DNA from 2 places in the Microbacterium sp. CJ77 genome. Region 2 is predicted to be linked to the other one. Evidence: predicted binding sites of a transcription regulator. Region 2 holds the regulator's gene; the other holds the start of a gene.
The links. The regulator LexA, encoded in region 2, represses DNA repair genes until DNA is damaged. The targets are predictions, from matches to a motif close to TCGAACANNTGTTCGA.
Positions count from the first base shown of each region.

Region 1 (7,973 bases), 570 kb from region 2:
ACGAAGGTCTTGGCGCCGAGCTCGGCGCCGAGGTCGAGCTGGCGGAACACCTTGCGCAGCGCGTAGCGACGGACGCCGCGATCGTTGGAGGTGAAGCCGCCGTCCTTGAAGACAGGCGCGCTGAAGAGGTTGGTCGTGACCATCGGCACGATCATGCCGGTGTCGGCGAGGGCACCCTTCAAACGGTCGATCTGCTTCTGCCGCTCGGCCTCGGAGGACCCGAAGGCGAAGAGGTCGTCATCGTGGAACGTCAGGCCGTAGGCACCGAGTTCGGCGAGCTTCTCGACGGCGTGCACGACATCGAGCGGCCGACGCGTCGGTCCACCGAAGGGGTCGGTGCCGTTGTAGCCGACGGTCCAGAGGCCGAAGGAGAACTTGTCGGCGGGCGTGGGCGTTGTCATGAGTGGTCCTGATCCTCGCTGAACGGAAATGTTGTTGAACACAACCTATACCATTCCCTGGCGCCCGGCGACCCCCTACGCTGGTTCGATGACCGACCGCGCGACGACGTTCGAAGCCGTGCGTCGAGCGAACCTCGCGAGGCTCGTTCGGATCCTGCATCTCGAGGGACCGCAGTCGCGCGCGCAGCTCACGGCGACAACTGGCCTCAATCGCTCGACGATCGCCGACCTGGTCGCCGAACTCGCCTCGATCGGCCTGGCGGAAGAGCTACCGCCCGCCCCCTCGACGCGGGCGGGGCGCCCGTCCCCGGTCGTGGTGACGCATCCGTCGATCATGGCCATCGCGGCGAATCCCGAGGTCGACGCCCTCGCCCTCGCCGCCGTGCGACTCGACGGAACGGTCGCGGCGCGGCGCCGTATCGAGGTCGACCACCTGCTCACGCCCGCCGAGACCGTCCGACTGGTGGCCGAGACGATCGCGTCCTGGCGTACGGACGATCTGCGCGACGCACGGCTCGTGGGCCTCGGCTTCGCCGTTCCCGGCCTCGTCCGCGGAGTCGACGGGATGGTGCGAAACGCCCCGCACCTCGACTGGCACGATGTGCCGCTGCACGAGCTCGCCGCCGAAGCGACCGGACTCCCGATCGTGGTGGGCAACGACGCGTCCCTCGGCGCTGTCGCCGAGCACCTGTTCGGCGCGGGGCGCGGCATCGACAACCTCGTGTACCTGAACGGCGGCGCGAGTGGAATCGGTGGCGGCCTGATCGTGCACGGGATGCCCGTGGCCGGCGCATCCGGTTATGCCGGGGAGTTCGGGCAGAACCGGCCGGGCATCCCCTCGACGGCCGACCGGCTCGCCGGGGACGGCGTGCTCGAGGACGAGGTCAGCCGCGCCCGTCTGCTCGCGGTCGCGCGTTTGGTCAGCGCCGATGAGCCCACTCTCGCCGCCGCCCTGGCCGCGAGCGAACTGCCGGACGCCCGCGAAGAGATCGCGCGGCAGCGACGCATCCTCTCCACGGCCCTCGCCAACGCGGTCAACGTCCTCAACCCGCAGATGATCGTGCTGGGTGGGTTTCTCGCGACGATCGCCGAGGAAGGCACCGGCGAGCTGCTCGATGACGTGCGCTCGCTCGCGATGCCGGCCGCGGGCGAGGACGTGGACATCCGGTCAGCGGCGCTCGGCGAAGACCGCCTCCTGGTGGGTGCGGCAGAGGCGGCCTTCGCGCGGTTGCTGGACGACCCGGTGGGCGCGCTCGCGGCTCTCTGAGCCCTCGGGGTCCGGTGAGCTAGAGCCCCTGAGCCAGACGGTAGTAGGCCTGGTTCCAGCGCACCTCCTGCTGGAATCCGCGAACCGTCGTCGTGTCGTCGATGACGAGCAGCTCGGTCTTCGCGATCTCGGCGAAGTCGCGGAAGACCTCGATGCCCACGGCCGTCGTCATGACGGTGTGGTGCGCGGCGCCCGCGGTCAGCCACGCCGCGGCGCTCGTGGCGAAGTCGGGCTGCGGCTTCCAGATCGTGCGCCCGACCGGGAGCTTAGGCAGATCGGGCGCCTCGACGTTCTCGACGACGTTCGCGACGAGGCGGAACCGGTCGCGCATGTCGCTCATCGCGACGACCAGGGCGGGCCCGGGGTCGGCCGTGAACACCAGGCGCACGGGGTCGTCCTTGCCGCCGATACCCAACGGGTGAATCTCGAGGCGTGCCTTCTGCGACGACAGCGACGGCGACACCTCGAGCATGTGCGCCCCGAGGATGCGCTCGCTGCCGGGAACGAGGTCGTAGGTGTAGTCCTCCATGAGGCTCGCGCCGCCGGGCAGGCCCGCGCCCATCACGTTCGCGACGCGCACCAGGATGGCCGTCTTCCAGTCACCCTCGGCGCCGAAGCCGTAGCCCTCGGCCATGAGGCGCTGAACGGCCAGACCCGGCAGCTGCTTGAGCGCACCGAGGTCTTCGAAGCTCGTCGTGAAGGCGCCGAAGCCACCCTCCTCGAGGAACGAGCGCAGGCCGAGTTCGATCGCCGCGCCGTCGCGCAGCGACTCGTGGCGCTCTCCCCCGGAGCGCAGCTCGGGAACGACGTCGTACTCCTCTTCATACAGGGCGACGAGCGCGTCGACGTCGGATGCGGATGCATCGGCCACCGCATCCGCCAACTCGTTGACACCCCACGTGTTGACCTGCACGCCGAACCGCAGCTCGGCCTCGGTCTTGTCGCCCTCGGTGACGGCGACGTAGCGCATGTTGTCGCCGAAGCGCGCGAGCTTCAAGCTGCGCGACGCGGCCCACCCCGCCGCCGCGCGCTGCCACGAGGCGATCTCGCCGCGCACGCGGGCATCGGAGGCGTGCCCGACGACGGTCTTGCGCGCGACACCGAGGCGGGTCTGGATGTACCCGAACTCGCGGTCGCCGTGCGCAGCCTGGTTGAGGTTCATGAAGTCGAAGTCGATGTCCGCCCACGGCAGCTCGACGTTCGCCTGCGTGTGCAGGTGCAGGAGGGGCTTCTGCAGGGCGTCGAGCCCGCCGATCCACATCTTGGCGGGACTGAACGTGTGCATCCACGCGATCAGGCCGATCACGTTGTCCGCCGCGTTGGCCTCGAGGGCGAGGCGACGGATGCTGTCGGCATCCTTCAGCACGGGCTTCCAGACGACCGTGACGGGCACGTTGCCGTCGAGCTGAGCGACGACGCCCTGCGACTGATCGGCGACCTGCCGGAGGGTCTCTTCGCCGTAGAGATTCTGGCTGCCGGTGACGAACCAGACCTCGTACGACTCGAGCGAGGTGGAGAGGGGGGTGCGGGGCATGTCGTGCTGCTTTCGATGAGGCGTCAGAGGGCGGCGACGGCGGCGTGCTCGATGGCGAGCCCGGCTTCGTAGCGCGTGAGATAGGTGGCGTATCCGGCCAGGTCGATGGGATCGGGCGCGACGATCGCGAACCCGGCCGCGGCGAAGACACGCTCGGCCAGATACGCATCGAGGGCGAGGTCGTCGGCCGCCTTCCGGTAGGCGGCGAGAACCGCGATACCCCACGCGCCACCCTCGGAAGCGGTTTCGGCGACGGCGACGGGGGCCTCGATCGCGGCGGCCAGGAACCGCTGCGCGACCCCGGCCGTGCGGAACATGCCGCCGTGCGCGTACATCGTGTCGACGGTGACGCGCTCGCCGTGCAGCACGCGCATTCCGAGGCTCAGCGTGCCGAACGCGGCGTAGAGCTGCGCGCGGGCGAAGTTGCCCAGTGTCGGGCGCGAGTCGGGGGTGCGGACGACGAGCGGTCGGCCCGCGTCGAGCCCGGCGATCGGTTCGCCGGCGAGGTGGTTGTAGGCCAACAGACCCCCGGCATCCGGTTCGGCCTCGAGCGCCTCGCGGAAGAGGACCTCGTAGACGGCGTCCGCCCCGAGCGGGATTCCCGCGGCCTCGGCGAAACGGGCGAACATGCCGGCCCAGGCGGCCAGTTCGCTCGCCCCGTTGTTGCAGTGCACCATCGCGACCGGGTCCCCGGCCGGTGTCGTGACGACGTCGAGCTCGTGGTGCACGTTCGCGAGCGGGCGCTCGAGCACGACCATGGCGAAGATGCTGGTGCCCGCACTGACGTTTCCCGTGCGGGGCGAGACCGAGTTCGTGGCGACCATGCCGGTACCGGCATCACCCTCGGGCGGACAGAACGGGATGCCGGGGGCGAGGGTCCCGGACGAGTCGAGGAGCGCCGCGCCCTCGGACGTCAGCTCGCCCGCGCCGACACCCGCGGTGAGTACCTCAGGCAGCAGCTCGGCGAGAGGCGCGGGAAGGCGCCCATCCGCCAGCGAATCGTAGGCCGCGACCATGGTCGCGTCGTAATCCCCGGTTGCCGGATCGATCGGGAACATCCCGGACGCATCGCCGACGCCCAGCACGCGGCGCCCGGTCAGGCGCCAGTGCACGTACCCGGCAAGGGTCGTGACGAACCGGATGTCGGGAACGTGCTCTTCCGCGTCGAGCACCGCCTGGTGCAGATGGGCGATCGACCAGCGCAACGGGATGTTCACACCGAAGACTTCGGTCAGTTTCGCCGCGGCGCGACCCGTCGACGTGTTGCGCCAGGTACGGAAGGGCACGAGCAGGTCATCGTCGTCGCCGAAGGCGAGGTAGCCGTGCATCATGGCCGAGACCCCGATCGCGCCCACCGTGACCGGGCTGACACCGTGGCGCTGCTCGGCATCCGTCCTCAGGTCTGCGTACGCGGCGGCGAGTCCCGTCCAGACATCCTCGAGGGGATGTGTCCAGCGACCGCCTTCGAAGCCGTTCTCCCACGCGAAGCCGCCGACGGCGAGCACATCGGCGGGATCGTCCGCGTCGACCAGGCACGCCTTGATGCGGGTCGAGCCGAACTCGACGCCGAGCGCCGTGCGTCCGGACCGGATCGTTTCGGCAGCCGTTCCCGGCTTGCCGCCGTCGGCGGCGGTCATCGGCGATCGTCCTCGTTCTGTCCGTAAACGTTCTGGTAGCGGCCGTAGAGCGCGTCGATCTTGTCCTGCGGAATCGGGATCAGGGGCCCTGCCTCGCGCGCGATGTGCACCGTGCGCGCCGCGTCCTCACACATCACCGCGGCCTTGACCGCATCCTTCGCCGATACCCCGATCGTGAACGGCCCATGATTCTGCATCAGAACCGCGCGGCTCCGGTGCCCCGTCAAGGTCTCCACGATCCCCCGCCCGATCGAGTCGTCCCCGATCACCGCGAACGGACCCACCGGAATGGGGCCGCCGAACTCATCCGCCATCCCCGTGATCACACACGGGATCTCTTCGCCGCGCGCCGCCCACGCCACCGCGTAGGTGGAGTGCGTGTGCACCACACCCCCGACATCCGGCATATGCCGATACACATACGCATGAGCCGCCGTATCACTCGACGGAGAACGATCGCTCCCCGGCGTCCCCGGCACGACTTTCCCGTCGAGGTCGCAGAGGATCATGTTCTCCGGAGCCAGATCGTCATAGGACACACCCGACGGCTTGATCACGAACAGATCCGCACCCGGCACCCGGCCCGACACGTTCCCGCCCGTCCAGACGACCAGGTCATTGCGCACCAACTCCGCGTGCAGACGGGACACGTCATCGCGGGTGGCCGAGATCGCCGCCTCGACGGAATACGGGTCTTCGGTTGTGCTCACGGAGTCTCCATCGGTCTCGCGGCGATCGCCGTACGACCGGCGACGGAGACTATGTTACCGGTATCATTCGATCTTCACTACTGTCGCGTCGACTCATCGAGGGGCGGTGGAGCGACGCGCAACGAGGCGAGGGGTCTCGATGTTCGTCGTGCTGCTCCCTCCAACGACCTCGGCGACCACCCGCCGAGCTTCGGACGCGAGATCGAGTCGTACGGTCGTCAGCGCGGGCAGGTAGAACGCCGAATCGGGGTTGTCGTCGAAGCCGACGACCGACAGCACGGTCGGAACCTCGACGCCGCGCGCGTGCAGTCCGGCCATCAGACCGAGAGCCATCTGATCGTTGGCCACCGCGAGCGCGGTCGGCGGGTCGGGGCGCCCCAGCGCCTCGACGATGTCCCCCGCGAGCGCGTACCCCGCGGCCGCACTCCAGTCGCCCTCCCACCGTGCGGCGACGGCGAGACCGGCCGCGTCGAGCGCCTCGGCCACCCCTCTCGAGCGCGCGATCGCCTCGAGCCAATCCCCGGGACCCGCGACTTCGGCGATTCGCCGATGGCCGAGATCGAGCAGGTGCGTGACCGCGAGTGCCGCCCCGGCGGACTGCGCCACCGTACCCGTGCCGCCGTGGAGGGCGACGATCGGGACTCCGGCCGCCACGGTCTTCGCGGTCTCGAGCGTCAGGGCATGCGATCCGACGAGCACGATGCCGTCGACGCCCTGCGCGAGCAGGTGCCCCACCGCGGCCTCGACCGCCGAGACATCCGACGCATCCGCGTATGCCGTGGCGATCCAGCGCCCCTCCGCTCGGGCCGCTGCCTCGAGGGCGGCAACCCCCTCGGCCGGGCCGTAGAGAGCGGCATCGGATGCCAGCACGCCGAGGGTGCGCGACGTGCTGGTACCCAGGGCCCTCGCCGCGTTGTTGATGCGATACCCCAGCGCTTGGATCGCGTCGAGCACCCGCTGCCGCGTTTCGGGACGGATATGCGGATGCCCGTTGAGCACGCGTGAAACCGTCTGCGTCGAGACCCCGGCATGCGCTGCGACATCGCGCACACCGACGGCACGCGCGGGCGCGGGCTGCGTCATCGTCTTCCTCCCCTGGGCTGAGCATCAGCGTAGTGATAGAAGCTATGTTCTATCACTTTCCCTTAGATCATTGTCGGAATCGTATTTTTGTACTAATATGGATTCATGATCGAGCGCCTCGAACTTCTCGAATCCACGCCGACGAGCGTGTCGATGGAAGAGTCGCTGGGGTTCTTGTTCGACGACCTGCAGAGCGATCAGTTCGCGGCGATCCGCCACGAGGCGCGTCGCGCGGCTGGCATTGCAGAAGCGATCGAGATCGCTCGCAGGCACCCGTACGTGTACACGGACATCGTCGGAGCCGATGGCGAAGAGATGGCGGTGCGCGGAGTTCTGTTCGATCTCGCGTTGCGTCTGAACGTCGCCGAGCAGACTCTCCGCTCCCTCGCGCACACCGCCGCGACCGCCGCCGAGTCGCTGCCGTGGCTCTGGCGCCGCGCGCTCGATGGCTTTGCGCCGCTCGTGCTGGTCGACGCGGTCGTCGCGGGCGTGGCACGGTTGCAGGCGCCGGTCGACGCGTCGCCCGAGCAACACGCCGAGGCCGAAGCCGCCATCGCCGAACTCGACGCCGCTGCTTCGGAATGGGTGCTGTCGTGCTCGCGCGCAGCGTTCCGTGCGCGCCTCACGAGGCTCCTCGAACGCCTCGACGCGCGACGCGAGGATGTGCGGCACGCAGCCGCGATGCGCGACCGTCGCGTGGTCATCGAGCACATCGACGACGGGATGTCGTGGGTCTCGGCTCTCGTACCGACCGTCAGCGCCGTGGCCATGGGTCGACGCCTCGACGCCACCGCGAAGGCGACGTCGAAGGACGCGCGCGAGTCGCGCACCCGCGATCAGATCCGCGCCGATCTGTTCGCGTCGTGGCTGATGGGCGAGGGAACCCCGACGGCGGTCAAGACGAAGGTCTTCGTCACGGTGCCGGTCTCTCTGCTGACGGGCGACGGCAGCCGGGCCGACATCGCGGCCCGGCTCGCCGCCCTCCCCCGCGAAGATGCACAACTCGTGGGCCATGGCCCGATCGATCCGCTCACCGCCGCCCAGATCTTCACCGACGCCCAGGCTTTCCACCGGGTGATCACCGATCCGGTTCGCGGGATCGTGCTCGAGATGGACCGTCGCACCTACCGCCCGACCGAGGCGCAGCGCACGTGGCTGATCCTGCGCCACGGAAAGTGCGCGCGGGATGGATGCAACCGGCTGGCGCTCGACGCCGACATCGACCACGACAGGCCGTGGGCTCTGGGCGGGCGCACCGATCAAGACAATCTGCGCCCCCTGTGCCCTCCGGATCATCGGCATCGGCACAGCACCAGATTCCGCTTCATGACGCGGCGCGAC
Region 1 covers NZ_PQBR01000006.1:128,616-136,588, reverse strand. Annotated here, with positions in the region: gene xylA (xylose isomerase) at 1-401, opposite strand, end outside; gene C2868_RS01370 (ROK family protein) at 490-1,668, shown strand; gene araA (L-arabinose isomerase) at 1,688-3,202, opposite strand; gene C2868_RS01360 (xylulokinase) at 3,226-4,839, opposite strand; gene C2868_RS01355 (L-ribulose-5-phosphate 4-epimerase) at 4,836-5,549, opposite strand; gene C2868_RS01350 (LacI family DNA-binding transcriptional regulator) at 5,643-6,632, opposite strand; gene C2868_RS01345 (HNH endonuclease signature motif containing protein) at 6,738-7,973, shown strand, end outside.
Region 1: a site for LexA is predicted at 6,669-6,684, ahead of C2868_RS01345 (HNH endonuclease signature motif containing protein). Genes of this name have one in related genera too.

Region 2 (7,973 bases):
AGTCGTGCTCGTCGATCTTCAGACGGAAGCGGACCTCTTTGAGGACCGTGTTCGCCTGGTTGCGGCGAGCTTCCTTGGCCTTCTGCGCGGCCTCGTACTTGAACTTCCCGTAATCCATGATCTTGACCACGGGCGGCTTCGAGTTGGGGGCCACCTCGACCAGGTCGAGCTCTGCCTCCTGCGCGAGGCGTAGCGCTGCCTCGATGCGGACGACACCGATCTGCTCTCCTGCGGGGCCGACGAGTCGGACCTCGGGCACGCGGATGCGGTCGTTGGTGCGGGGATCGCTGATGCGGAACTCCTCTAGATCTGGGTAACCGCACGACGGAGCCGTGCGGGGTGGAAGCACCCGGAGACGAGAGTTTCCGGGTGAAGCGAACGTCGCATTCCACCCGGCGCGGTATCGAAACAGCCCGCCGGCTTTGTGCCCAGACCACCGAATGCCTCAGATCGAGACGAGCCGGCGGAGCACGTGGACCCGGTAGCCTGACCTATGGTCGGCGTGGGTGGGATGCGAATCCTCTTCGAACCGAGACAGAAGTCCCGGAGCCCGCAGAAGTCTAGCAGAGAGCGACACGTGAGCACGATTCCCCCCGAAGACAACGTCCGAGTCGGCAACGAACCGGATGCCGCCACGCAAGCTCGCTGGGAGGAACAAGAACGCGCAGCCTCGGCCGCAACCCGCGACATCGCGGACGTTCCCGCCGTCGAGGTCATCACGACGACCGCCGTCCATCTGCTGAGCGCCGCCGCCGTCAAGACCGGCCTCGCCGATGACCCGGGCAACCAGACCGACCTCGACGAGGCCCGCAAGCTCATCAACGCCCTGGCAGGTCTCATCACCGCGGCCGCACCCGAGGTGAGCGACATGCACGCCCGCTCGCTGCGCGATGGCCTGCGGTCGGTTCAGCTGGCGTTCCGCGAGGCATCCGTCATCCCCGATCCCATCGGTAAGGGACCGGGCGAGAAGTGGACCGGGCCCGTCACCTGACCCGGCGCCCCGAGCGTCAGGTGGCCGAGCGCTCCAGCCGAACCGTGAGCGAGTCGACGAGCGTCGCGATGCGGTCGTCCGCCGCCCAGCGCTGAGCCAGGCGCGCGAGCACGGGGTCGAGTTCTTGACGCTCGAGGCCCCGCAGCAGACTCAGCCGGACGATCGTCTCGGGGCCGCGGAGACGCGCGGAGGGGTCTCCCGGTTCGAGCACGATGTCGACCGCGGCCAACTCCGTCGCGATCGACTCGAGGAATGCCTGCCGCACCTCGACCGACTCCGACGACGGGATCCACGACTCGCCCTGCGCGAGCGCCCACACCGCGGGCCTGCGGATGACGAACTCGGTCTCGGAGCCCGGGTCGACCACGATCAGGTCGGTGCCCTCCCCCACGGCGGCCTGAGCCACGCGCGCGACGGGCGTCGGGATCGGCCTGGCCGAGGCATCCCACGCCTGCATCGCGGCGACGCTCGAGAACGCGGGAAGGACCGTCCTCCCGTCGGGGGCGGCCACCGTCACGATCGAGAGCTCCTGGGTCTTGTCGACGGTCAGCCCCGACGGCGCAACGCCGGTCTCGCCCCGCTCGGCGATCAACGGGACGAGCAACCGCACGGCCCGCAGCGCGTCGACCACGGCCGCCTGGCCCACCTCGCCCGCACGAAAGGCGGCGAGGGCTGCGAGGAACGCCTCGGGCGCCGACCCGTCGTCGTCGGCGTGCGGGTTCGGTTGGAAAGCGCGCCCCTCCCACGGGACGCCCGCGGAGTCGGCGCCGTGCGTGTGCCCGGTGCTGCTCGCGTCGTCCGGATCAGCCGGCCGCGACATCCAACGCCTCGGCCAGCGTGAACGCTCCCGCATACAGGGCCCGACCCACGATCGCGCCCTCGACGCCGAGCGGGACCAATTCTCGGAGCGCTGCGATGTCATCGAGGCTCGAGACGCCACCCGAGGCCACGACGGGCTTCGGCGTACGTGACGTCACCTGGCGGAGCAGGTCGAGGTTCGGGCCCTTGAGCGTGCCGTCCTTCGTGACGTCGGTGACGACGTAACGGCTGCAGCCGGCGGCCTCGAGGCGGTCGAGGACCGTCCAGAGGTCGCCACCTTCTTCGGTCCAGCCGCGCGCGGCGAGGGTCGTCCCACGAACGTCGAGTCCGACGGCGATGGCCTCGCCGTAGCGGGCGATCACGTCGGCCGCCCACTCGGGGTTCTCGAGCGCGGCGGTGCCCAGGTTGATGCGGCTCGCACCGCTGTCGAGGGCGGCCTCGAGCGAGCGGTCATCACGGATGCCCCCCGACAGCTCGACGCGCACCCCCTTGACCTGCTTGATCACCTTGCGCAGGACCGAGGTGTTGTTCCCGCGGCCAAACGCGGCGTCGAGGTCGACGAGGTGGATCCACGTCGCACCCTGGCGGGCGAAGTCGAGCGCCGCGTCGACGGGGTCGCCATGGAAGGTCTCGGTGCCGGCCTCGCCCTGAGTCAGGCGAACGGCCTTACCCCCAGCGACATCGACGGCGGGAAGGAGGACGAGCTCGGGTGTGGCGGAGAAGTCGTTCATGGATCCTCGTGCGTGGGCGGATGCGCCGGTTTGACACCGGATCCGGCAGCCGCGGGACGCGGGCCGGGGGCCGGATGGGCACGAAGCCTAGATTTTAGTCTCGGGCAGCCCGTCGATCCAATTCGCCAGCAGGCGGATGCCCGCGGCACCGGACTTCTCGGGGTGGAACTGGGTCGCCGAGAGCGGACCGTTCTCGACGGCGGCGAGGAAGGGTGCGCCGTAGTCGGTCCAGGTCAGGTGCGGGCTCGCGAAGGGTCCGTCCGCCTCGAGCGACCACTCCTGGACGCCGAACGAGTGCACGAAGTAGAACCGTTCGTCTTCGAGCCCGGCGAAGAGCTTCGATCCCGGGTCGGGGCGAACCGTGTTCCAGCCCATGTGGGGCAGAACGGGGGCGTCGAGTTCGCGCACGACGCCCGGCCACTCCCCCATGCCCTCGGTGTCGACGCCCCGCTCCACGCCCAACTCGAACAGCACCTGCATGCCGACGCAGATGCCGAGGACGGGACGCCCGCCGGCCAGGCGGCGATCGATCAGGCGATCCCCGCCGCTCGCACGGAGGGCCTCCATCACGGCTCGAAACGCACCGACGCCCGGCACGACGAGACCGTCGGCCTCGAGCACCAGCTGCGGGTCCGATGTCAGACGCGCGTCAGCGCCCGCCGCCTGCAGCGCCTTGACGGCCGAGTGGATGTTGCCGGATCCGTAGTCGAGGACGGCGACGACGGGCCGACGCACATCGGACACAGAGGCATCCGTCACAGCGCGCCCTTGGTGCTCGGGATCCCCTCCACGAGGGGATCGAGCGACTTGGCCTGGCGGAACGCGCGCGCGAATGCCTTGTACTCGGCCTCGGCGATGTGGTGGGGGTCACGTCCTTCGAGAACGCGGACGTGCACCGTGAGTCCGCCATTGAACGCGATCGCCTCGAACGTGTGGCGGACGAGCGAACCCGTGAAGTGACCGCCGATCAGGTGGTGTTCGAACCCGGCGGGCTCGCCGGAGTGCACCAGATAGGGACGGCCCGAAATGTCGACGACGGCCTGCGCGAGCGCTTCGTCGAGCGGCACGAGCGCGTCGCCGTAGCGGGAGATACCGGCCTTGTCGCCGAGCGCCTCGCGGATGGCGATGCCCAGCACGATCGAGACGTCCTCGACGGTGTGGTGCGCGTCGATCTGCGTGTCGCCCGTCGCCTTCACCGTCAGGTCGGTCAGCGAGTGCTTCGCGAACGCCGTCAGCATGTGGTCGAAGAACGGCACGGTCGTGTCGATGCTGCTGCGACCGGTCCCGTCGAGGTCGATCTCGAGGTCGACGGATGACTCACTCGTGCGACGAGTCCTGCTCGCCGTGCGCCTGCTCATGCCTGCGAGTCTATCGACGCGAGTTGGTCGAGGAATGCTGTGGTCTCATCCTCGGTACCGGCCGAGACGCGCAGCGTCCCGGGCAGCCCGACGTCGCGCACGAGCACGCCGCGCTCGAATAGCGCGCGCCACGTCGCGGCGGGATCGGCGACCCCGCCGAACAGGATGAAGTTCGTCCAGGACTCGTACGGCTCGTACCCGAGGGCGGATAGCGTCGCACCCATCCGATCGCGCTGCTGGACGATGTCGTCGACCATCGCCAGCATGGTGTCGGAGTGACGCAGCGCGCCGAGCGCCGCGGCCTGCGTGAGCGAACTCAGGTGGTACGGCAGCCGCACCAACCGCAACGCATCGATGAAGGCGGGGTCTGCGGCGAGATAGCCGACACGGGCCCCCGCGAACGCGAACGCCTTGCTCATCGTGCGCGAGACCGCCAGTCGCGGGCGGTCGTGCAGGAGCGTCAGCGCCGAGCGCTGATCGTGCGGCGCGAACTCCCAGTACGCCTCGTCGACGACGACGACACCACGGGAGGCTTCGTACACCGCCTCGATGACCTCGATCGGCATCGGCGTGCCCGTGGGGTTGTTCGGGGAGCAGAGGAAGATCACATCGGGGTCGGCTTCGGCGACCTGCTCGGCAGCGAACTCCGGGGTGAGGGTGAAGTCGTGTCCGCGCTCGCCCGCGATCCATCCCGCACCCGTGCCGGACGCCAGGAGCGGGTACATCGAGTACGTCGGGCCGAACCCGAAGGCCGTGCGGCCGGGGCCCCCGAACGCCTGCAGAACGTGCTGGAGCACTTCGTTCGAGCCGTTCGCCGCCCAGATGTTCTGCGATGTCAGGCCGTGACCGAGGTAGTCCGCGAAAGCCTCGCGGAGCGCATCGAAATCACGATCGGGATAGCGGTTGATCTCGCGCAGCGCGACGGCGATGCCGTCCAGGATGTCGTCGGCCACCTCTTGCGGGACGGGGTGCGTGTTCTCGTTGACGTTCAACGCGATCGGCACGCTGGCCTGGGGTGCCCCGTAGGGCGTCTTTCCCCGGAGATCGTCACGGAGAGGGAGGTCTTCGAGGGATGCGCTCACCCCTCCCATGCTACGACGCACGGGACTCGCGACGTGTTCCGGGCGGGAGGTGCCCCGACGCGTTCGCGTGGGGGCCCGCGACGCAGCGGGGGCTCAGGACGTGAACTCGGCGGGGATCGCGATGCGCTGCCCCGCGTCCACGGTCGACGAACCGAGCGCGTTCAACCGAACGATCTCATCCACGACGTCGCGCGGGTCGGCCGCGGGCGCCACCTCGAGCGCGATCGACCAGAGCGAGTCACCCGGTTCCACCAGAACCGTCGTGAACTCACCCGCGGGCGCCGACGCGCTGCGGGATGCGAGCGCCTCGCCACCGGCGAGGACGCCGATGAAAACGGCGACCGCGAGCGGCAGCGACACCATGCCGACGATCACGCGGCGACCACGCGCCGTCATGCGCAGGCGGGTGTGCGATGGCATCGACATGAGTGCGGTCGTCATCTTGTCCTCCTGGATCGTGTGGTGCTGAGTGGCGCGGGTTGAGAAGACTTCACGCGATGCCGGAAAGCCCGTTCGCGAGTCCAGCTCCGCATCCGACTCTCGGCCGGGAGAGCCGGATGCGAAGTTGTGTTCCGAAGTTATCTTCGAGTGTTGCATCTTGTCAAGTCCTTCTGCGCCTCTGTGTGGCCCGAATCGATCGACACGCTCGAACAGATGTGCCGAAAACGACCGAGGACCGGATAGTGTTTCGATGGTCGCGCTGGTGCAAGAGCAGTACACCAGCGACCACCGACATCGCATCGAGAGCGACGCCACGTACGGCGGGAGGAGCACGACATGACGCTTGAACCCTGGGACTCCGCCCTGGCCGATCCGGACGCCGACCTGGGCTCCGATGCAGTCACCGACGCACGCGGCGAGGTCGCCGCGGATGCCTCCGATGTCGGCGAGACGACCGAACCGCGTGCGCGCACGCGGCGTCGCAAGAGCCTGAGCGACAAGCAGCTGGCGATCCTCGAGGTGATCCAGCGTTCGGTCCAGTCGCACGGCTATCCGCCGAGCATGCGCGAGATCGGAGACGCCGTCGGCCTGCGTTCGCTCTCGAGCGTGACGCACCAGCTCAACCAGCTCGAGCTCTCGGGGTACCTTCGTCGCGACTCCGGCAAGACGCGCGCCATCGAGGTCTTGATCGACCTTCCCGGCAGTGCGGCAGAGAATCCCGCCGACTCCGCGCCCCCGGTCGGCGACGCGGCCATGGTCCCTCTCGTCGGGCGCATCGCCGCCGGCGTGCCGATAACTGCCGATCAGCAGGTGGAAGAGGTCTTCCCGCTCCCCCGTCAGCTCGTGGGCAAGGGCGAGCTGTTCATGCTGCGTGTCTCCGGCGAGTCGATGATCGACGCGGCGATCTGCGACGGCGACTGGGTCGTCGTCCGCACACAGGCGACGGCCGAGAACGGCGACATCGTCGCGGCCATGCTCGACGGTGAGGCGACGGTCAAGACCTTCCGCCGTCGCGACGGACACACGTGGCTCCTGCCCCGCAACAGCGCGTTCGAGCCGATCCTCGGCGATCACGCGACCGTTCTGGGCAAGGTCGTCGCGGTCCTGCGCGCCGTCTGACGCCCCATCACGGCATCCGGCGCCGTGCGTGAGGAACTGCGCGGAGACGCTTCGGAGCGGTATAAGGGGATGTGACCAACCCCACTCCTGCTCCCGCGAACGCAGCGGATGCCGCACGTCGGCTCGCCGAACTCGAAGCCGAGAACGCACGCCTCCGCTCCCGACTCGGAGAGACGCCGTCCCGCCCGGAGCGCGTGTCGCGGCCTCGCCGGGGCACGTGGCGAGCTGTTCTCTCGTCTGCCCTGATCGTGATCGCAGCCCTGCTGGTGCCCGTCTCGATCGTGTCGGCATGGGCACGAACCGAGCTCGTCGACGAGACCGCGTTCGTGGCGACCTTCGCGCCGCTCGCGCAGGACCCCGCTGTGCAGGCTCTGATCGTCGATCAAGCGACCGCGGCGATCGACGAATCCCTCGATCTGCAGGGCCTCACCGACGATCTGTTCGACGGGATCGAGGGTCTCGGGCTGCCGCCCCGCGCAACGGCAGCGATCGATCTGCTGCGCGGTCCGGCGGTCGAGGGGCTCCGCGGCCTGGTGGGCACATCCGTCACGCAGCTCGTGGAATCGGACGTGTTCGCCTCGGTCTGGGAGACGGCCCTCCGCGCGAGTCACCGCGGCCTCGCCGCCGCGGCGACGGGAACGACGCAGACGGGCGCCGTGACCATCAGCGACTCCGGCGAGGTGGGGATCTCGCTCGCGCCGATCATCGACGAAGTGAAGGACCGGCTGGTGGCGCAGGGCGTGGGATTCGCCTCCGCGATTCCGTCTGTGGACCGGACGATCGTCCTCGTCCAGAGCGACGCGCTCGTGAGCGTCCGCATCGTCTACGGGATCGCAGCGACCGTCGGATGGTGGCTGCCGCTCGTGACCCTCGCGCTGTTCATCGGCGGGGTGCTCCTCGCTCGCCGCAAGAGCGTCGCCCTCGTCGGGACGGGCGTGGCCATCGCCATCGGCGGGGGTACCCTCGCCGTGGCCCTCGCGGTCGGCGCCACCGTGGCCTCGATCGCGGCGTCGCGGCTCGCGATCCCCATCACGGCGGTCGACGCCATCTACGCGCAGATCGTCACGGCGATGCGCGACACCGCCGCGGTCATCGCGCTGATCGGTGTGCTCCTCGCCCTTCTCGCGTGGGTGCAGGGGCGCAGCAACGCTGCCGTCGCCATCCGTACCGGCGCCACGGGCGTCAACCACCGCCTGCGGTCGTCCCTGCGCTCCAGCGGCGTCGACACCGGCCGCGTCGGACGCTGGATGTACACCTATCGCGTCCTGGTGCGCGTTGTGCTCGCCGCGCTTGCGATCCTGTGGCTGCTGGCGCTCCGCCCGCTCTCGATCGGCGATGTCTCGCTCGTCCTCGTCGTCGCGCTCCTGGCCTGGTGGGCGACCGAACTCGCGCAGAACGAGCCGGAGGTCGTCGAAGCCGCGCCGGCCGAAGC
Region 2 covers NZ_PQBR01000006.1:700,993-708,965, reverse strand. Annotated here, with positions in the region: gene infC (translation initiation factor IF-3) at 1-349, opposite strand, end outside; gene C2868_RS04095 (DUF1844 domain-containing protein) at 587-991, shown strand; gene C2868_RS04090 (SseB family protein) at 1,008-1,811, opposite strand; gene priA (bifunctional 1-(5-phosphoribosyl)-5-((5-phosphoribosylamino)methylideneamino)imidazole-4-carboxamide isomerase/phosphoribosylanthranilate isomerase PriA) at 1,795-2,541, opposite strand; gene hisH (imidazole glycerol phosphate synthase subunit HisH) at 2,629-3,285, opposite strand; gene hisB (imidazoleglycerol-phosphate dehydratase HisB) at 3,297-3,899, opposite strand; gene C2868_RS04070 (histidinol-phosphate transaminase) at 3,896-4,990, opposite strand; gene C2868_RS04065 (LysM peptidoglycan-binding domain-containing protein) at 5,075-5,422, opposite strand; gene lexA (transcriptional repressor LexA) at 5,759-6,541, shown strand; gene C2868_RS04055 (hypothetical protein) at 6,613-7,973, shown strand, end outside.